2 linked regions of the Trichocoleus sp. FACHB-46 genome follow. The protein of the gene in region 1 interacts with the protein of each later gene in a pairwise test. Links are inferred from orthologs where the notes say so. Each region holds a gene or a part of one and is shown on either strand. Other genes may lie near its edges.

Region 1 (3,156 bases):
ACCTCAGAGCTATTGCAGCAGCAGGCGATCGAAAAATGGGATGGCCGCTTTCCGACTGTCATGGGTGGCAATGGCACTCTGCCGCTAGTCAATATCGATCCTGCGACATTAAACCAACGTCGTTAGGCCGTATCGGGTAGCGCGTGTTAGGCGCAGCCGTAACGCATGGATCAACAGCATTGACCTTTAAGAGGCGTGATCAGTTAAATGGTAGCGATCGCCACCAAAGCAGACTTACCTCAACCTGATAGCTTAAGAACTTGTTAAAAGTCAGGAAAAGTCTAGATTTCTAGGGCTACCTTGGTTTTTAAGATACCTCCTAACTGGGTTTTATAGCTCCACCTTTTGTAGCGGCATGCACGGAGGTGGAGTTTCTGTTTTGAGTGGGTTTGGATGAGGATTGCTAACGAGTACGGGTAATATCGATGGTAATTCTGCCACCAAAATCGGGAATGGGGGCAGCAGGTTTAGACAACTGCACTCGGACTTGCTCCACGACGGGTTGATCGGGGTGGGCAGGTAGTTCCAACAAAGCTTCTGCGATCGCGCTGGCTAATCTCTCGACCAAAGCGAATTTGCTGGTTTTAACCAGTTGCTTCACCGTTTCGATGGCGTTGCGGTAGTCCAGAGTGTCTTCAATGCGATCGCTGGATCCCGATTTAGACAAGTCCAGCCACAAGGTTAAATCTACTTGAAACCATTGGCCCAGAACTTGTTCTTCTGGCAAAAAGCCTGTGTAACCGTAAGCGCGAATTCCTGTGAGTTGAATGCAATCCATGTGTCGATTCAGCGGTAAGGCAGTTGAAACCAAAGTGGTCTGTAGGGACGAATGGCCATTCGCCCTTAGTGATGTGTTGCAAGAGAGGTAGTTATTACAGATCTCGGTGGGTAAATGGTTTGGCGTCGGGGCCAGCGTAGGTGGCAGCAATGTGCCCGTCTCCGGTGATCTCGTATTTGTAAGTTACCAACCCTTCTAGACCCACAGGACCGCGAGGCGGCATTTTTTGGGTGCTAATGCCCACTTCAGCTCCAAAGCCGTAGCGGAAACCATCAGCAAAGCGAGTCGAGCAGTTTTGGTATACCCCCGCAGCATCCACTTCAGCGAGAAACTGAGCCGCAGCTTTGGGATCTTCGGTGGCGATCGCTTCGGTATGTCGAGATCCATAGGTATTGATATGGTCGATCGCAGCGGCCAAGTCATCCACAACTTTAATCGACAGAATCAGATCGCTGTACTCAGTAGACCAGTCGGCTTCGGTCGCAGCAGCAATATTCAAAATGGCTCTGGTGCGATCGTCTCCCCGCAGTTCTACATTTTTGGCCTGAAGCGCAGAAGTGGCCCCTAACAAGAACTCAGAAGCAATGTCTTTGTGAACCAGCAACGTCTCGATCGCGTTGCAAGCCGCAGGATATTGGGTTTTAGAGTCTACGGCGATCGCCACAGCTTTACGAATATCCGCGCCTTTATCAACATACAAATGGCAAATACCATCGGCATGTCCTAAGACTGGAATCCGCGTGTTGTCTTGGACGAAACGCACAAAAGAATTGGAACCTCTGGGGATAATCAAATCCACATATTGATCGAGCTTGAGCAGTTCTAAGGTTTCTTCGCGAGTGGTCAAGAGTTGCACTACAGCAGGATCAATTTCGGTCTGGGCTAAACCTGTATGAATCGCTCTAACAAGGGCTTCGCAGGAACGTACCGCTTCTTGGCCGCCTTTGAGGATCACGCCATTCCCAGACTTGATCGCCAGTGAGGAAATCTGCATCACCGCATCGGGACGAGCTTCAAAAATTACGCCCAACACACCCAACGGGCAAGAAACCCGCTTCATCACCAAGCCTTGGTCGAGTTCGCGGTGAATTTGCACCTGTCCTACCGGATCGGCTAAGCGACCCACATCTCTGACTCCGGCGATCGCGGCTTTTAGTTTGCTTTCATCCAGCTTTAAGCGAGCATAGAGAGAACTACTAATGCCTGCGGTTTGGGCGGCTTCACAGTCGGCAGCATTGGCAGCCAAGATTTCTGGAGCTGCAACTTCTAAGGCTTGGGCGATCGCTTCAATCGCTTGATTTTTCGCCTCGGCTGGCAAGGTCGCTAACTTACGCGCAGCTTGACGGGTTTGCCGAGCCAGATCGGGAAGAGACAGGGAAGCAACTTGAGACGCGATCATAGGTTTAGATAGAAAGCCACAAGCAAGCCAAAATTTAGCAAATCTCGACTTGTCCTTTAAATCGTAGCGGTGAATGCTGTCTATCCATCATTCCTCTAACTTTTTCTCCTGACCATCTATGCCTAAATTCGCCACCTATCTTCACCCCCAGACTTGTCAAACGTCTAAGCCGAGTCATTTGATTCCCTTCAAAGGTTATTCATTTCCGCACTACAGCAAGGTTCGGCAAGAACTTGAAAAAAGCCTCTCTGATTATCCATCGCTCCCAGTCAGACGAGTGAAATACAGTGAATACTTGCGAGTTCACACGAGAGAGTATTTGCAACAGTTAGTGTTGCTGGCGGCAGAAAAACCACTAGAGAAGTTCAACCTGGAGATGCCGCATCTTCTCGGTGGTTGCTGGGGACTGGAGCATTGCCTACCTGGATATGCTTACGGGCTGGGTGGCTTATTTGAGGCGATCGCCCAGATGAAACAAGGCAACTTAGAGCGAGCTTACTGCTTTAGCTTGGTTGGCCATCATGCTCATGCTAATTGGGGACATGGCTATTGCTTGCTCAATCCTTTAGCCGCAGCTGCAAAGTATGCCCAAGAGCAAGGCTTTGAGAAAATCTTAATTGTGGATTGGGATATTCATCATGGTGATGGCACGCAATCTATGTTCAGTGGCGATCGCAGCGTATATTGCCTGAGCATTCATAGCGCGATCGACCTGTACATGGCCAAAGCTTCAGATTTGAAACGTGGCACCACGACAGCTGCCGAAGCCGTGGGGCATTGCAATATTCCTTTGCTACCTGCCCGATTCGCCGATGACTTCCCGCCCAAGATGGGGCTGACGGGTCAGTTCTACCGAGTCAACGAGAGCCTATCTGCCTTTCAGTCTGCGCTGGACCAAATCCCTTGGACTCCCGATTTGATTCTGATTTTCTCTGGATACGACTCGCACCGCGATGACTGCGGTAAAGAAACCACAGGC
Region 2 (3,325 bases), on another replicon or contig:
ATTCACTACAAGAACTGATAAAACAAAGTCATACTGAATTCATCTACAGATCTAGCGATCGCATCTCCAAACTTGCAGCCGAACCCAAAGATAACAACTGAGTTCACTCAAGCTTTGGAGATGCGGAACTGTTTCAGGCAGTTCTTCAGGGTGCTTAAGTCATGCCACTATACGGAAACTAAGGCAGAGTTAGCCTATGAGCACCGAGCAATTTTATGCCAAGCTCCCGCGCCTCAAGGAGTTTATCGAGATTACCCAGCCGCACAATTTTGTGGATTTGCCCCACGACTGGCATGTGGTGATTACAGATATTGTGGGTTCGACCCAGGCCATAGAAGCAGGGCGTTATAAAGATGTCAATCTGTTGGGTGCTTGCTCAATTGTGGCTGTGCTCAACGTTGCTAAATCTGACGAGATTCCCTTTGTCTTTGGGGGTGACGGAGCTTCTATTTTGATCCCTCCCGCTTTGCTGGAGCAGACGAAGCAAGCCCTACTAGCGACGCAACAGGCTGCTAAAACAAGATTTGACTTAGATCTCAGAGTGGGGCTGGTTCCAGTTACCGACGTTCTGGCTGCTGGCTTTGAAATTAAAGTGGCCAAGTTGCAAGTCTCAGAAAACTACAGCCAAGGAATATTTACGGGTGGGGGTTTAACTTGCGCTACTGAGATGGTGAAGCAGGATATCCCGAATAATCCTTATCAGCTAAAACCCTCAACTCAACCACTACAACCTGATTTTTCGGGTCTGGAGTGCCGCTGGCAAGATATTCCTAACCAGCGGGGCGAAGTGCTGAGCATTTTGGTGCTGGCAATGGGTTCTAAAAAAGAGCAATACCTGACCTACCGAACCGTTATTCAAAAAATCCAAGAAATTTTTGGCGAGGATGCAGATTTACATCCGGTTGCTGCCAAAAGTCTTCAGCTTTCGTTTCAGCATTCCAACTTGTTACCGGAAGCAAAAGCACGGGCCACCTCTCAAGCTTGGCTACCCCAACAGATGTACTTGCTGAAGGAAAAGCTAGAAAATTTTCTCGGCCGGTCCTTCATGAAATTTGAGACTAAGGTGGGTGACGTAGATTGGGGTGCTTACAAACAGATTGTCACAGCAGCCACAGATTACCGCAAGTTTGATGACATGCTGCGGATGGTGATTGCGGGCACAGCCGACCAGCGGGAACAACTGAATAGCTATCTAGAAGCTCAATACAAAGCGGGCAAGTTGGTGCACGGAATCCACCTATCCGATCGCGCCCTGATGACCTGCTTAGTGTTTGAACGCAACGGGCAGCAAGTACATTTTATTGATGGTGCAGACGGGGGGTATGCTCTGGCCGCGAAAGCAATGAAAGCTCGACTCCAGCGCAAAGCAGCAAACTGGTCAGCCTATGTCAAGATGATGAAGTTGCGAAAAGTGAACCAGCGTCAAAGTGGCAGTTCACTCGAATTTCATACAGATGACCGCTTTAATCTACCAGTACCCGACGCTTTACCCCGGCATTCTCCTCAAGCGCTACAAACGCTTCTTCGCAGACATCGAGTTGACCAACGGTGAAGTGATTACGGCTCACTGTCCCAATACAGGGCCGATGAGCTGCATTTCTAAACCGGGTAGCTCGGTGTATGTGTCGCGCAGTGACAGCCCGACGCGAAAGCTGCCCTACACTTGGGAACTAATTGAGGTGTATGAAAATGGGCCAACTTGGGTAGGAGTCAATACTGCCATGCCCAACCGCATCGTCAAGCTGGTACTAGAAAACAAACTGATTCCAGAACTGGGAGACTACAGCGACATTCGCTTGGAAGTGGCTTACGGTCAAGAAAAAAGTCGGTTGGATTTTCTGCTGACGGGTGAGAAGTTAGAACGCCCGATTTATTTGGAAGTAAAAAGCACAACTTGGTGCGAAGGCGATCGCTTGGTGCGCTTCCCAGACACGGTGACGACACGGGGCCAGAAACATATTCGTGAACTGGCGGCGTTGCTTCCAGAAGTCCGACCCGTCATGCTCTACTTTATTAATCGGGGAGACTGTACGCACTTTGCCCCCGGTGACGATCGCGATCCTGCCTATGGCAAACTTTTGCGGGAAGCGGTCGCTCAAGGGCTAGAAGTGTTGCCTTGCCGCTTTGAAATTACCCCCGAAGGTATTTACTACTTGGGCTTGGCCGAGCTGGTGCTGTAATCTCTATCAACCAGCCTCAGCTTTTCCGTAATGGGCAACAACACTTGTGTAGTTAGGCGAACCCCCTTTCGGGTGAGTTTATGAACTACTTTTCGGTGCTGATTACACTGCTACGCGATCGCAAAGATTTTATTGATGAGGTGCGTCAGGGAATTCGGCTTAATAGCAAAATCACCTCTTTGCTAATTTCTAGTTCGATTCTATTTGCCATTTACGGAGCGGTAATTGGTGCTTTTGCTGGACCTTTGCAAGCGCTATCTTCTGCAGTAAAACTACCAGCACTTTACCTGATTACCCTGATTATTTGTCTGCCAACTTTATACTTTTTTAACATCATCTTTGGCTCCAAACTAACTTTGGGCCAACACTTTGTAGTTTTGCTAGGTTCAGCGGCAATTATTAGCATTTTGCTATTTAGCTTTGCTCCAGTCACTCTATTTTTCCTAGCGACAATTGATAACTATCAATTCTTTAAGCTGCTCAATGTCGTAATTTTTGGAATCACTGGATTCTTAGGAATCAACTTTCTCTATCACAGTCTCCAAGCGCTATCGCCTCAGGATTCAGCAGGGCAAGCAACTCGTACACAAATTTTGCAGTCTTGGCTGATTCTTTATGCTTTTGTGGGCAGCCAGCTAGGGTGGACACTACGCCCCTTCTTTGGCGCACCAGGAGAACCCTTCGAGCTGTTTCGAGATATGCAGGGAAACTTCTACTTGAATGTAATTCAATCAATTTTAGAAGTTTTAGGTCTGCGTTGATTTTAGATTTTAGAAGCAATTAGGCTACGTACTACAGGATTGATGTTGGTTGGCATAACAATATGAACTACTTCACCGTATTAATTACGCTGCTTCGCGATCGCGAGAATTTTGTCGATGAAATTCATCACAAAGCTCGCCTAAAAACCAAGATTACGGCTTTACTAATTTCTAGTTCAATTTTTCTGGCAATCTATGGAGGAATTATTGGCGCTTTTGCTAGCCCGTTGCAAGTTTTTTCCTCTGCAATTAAGCTGCCTGCCCTTTATTTGATTACACTCATCATTTGTTTGCCAACACTCTACTTTTTTAATGCTTTCTTTGGTTCAAAACAAAGTATTAGTCAAAGCTTGGCTCTCCTACTAACCGCTATTTCGATTACGG

What was found.
Region 2: the proteins of H6F72_RS14145 (region 1) and sfsA interact in binary tests that used the Escherichia coli proteins (3 or more experiments, as listed by UniProt). The link is inferred for Trichocoleus sp. FACHB-46 from one-to-one orthologs.

What each region holds. Positions count from the first base shown.
Region 1 is NZ_JACJOD010000024.1:61,649-64,804, reverse strand. The notes cover bases 26-2,856. They hold H6F72_RS14145 (glutamate-5-semialdehyde dehydrogenase), read right to left. Parts: upstream 2,178-2,856; coding sequence 873-2,177; downstream 26-872. Other genes in these bases: H6F72_RS14140 (histone deacetylase), read left to right, coding at 2,296-2,856; folB (dihydroneopterin aldolase), read right to left, coding at 404-811; H6F72_RS14155 (prohibitin family protein), read left to right, coding at 26-126. Outside these bases: more of H6F72_RS14155, read left to right, coding at 1-25; more of H6F72_RS14140, read left to right, coding at 2,857-3,156. UniProt on the Escherichia coli protein: Catalyzes the NADPH-dependent reduction of L-glutamate 5-phosphate into L-glutamate 5-semialdehyde and phosphate. The product spontaneously undergoes cyclization to form 1-pyrroline-5-carboxylate.
Region 2 is NZ_JACJOD010000031.1:27,046-30,370, reverse strand. Bases 318-3,317 are described here. They hold sfsA (DNA/RNA nuclease SfsA), read left to right. Parts: upstream 318-1,454; coding sequence 1,455-2,180; downstream 2,181-3,317. Other genes in these bases: H6F72_RS18245 (actin-binding WH2 domain-containing protein), read left to right, coding at 3,004-3,317; H6F72_RS18250 (actin-binding WH2 domain-containing protein), read left to right, coding at 2,261-2,941; H6F72_RS18260 (DUF3095 domain-containing protein), read left to right, coding at 318-1,552. Also shown: more of H6F72_RS18260, read left to right, coding at 197-317; more of H6F72_RS18245, read left to right, coding at 3,318-3,325. UniProt on the Escherichia coli protein: Binds to DNA non-specifically. Could be a regulatory factor involved in maltose metabolism.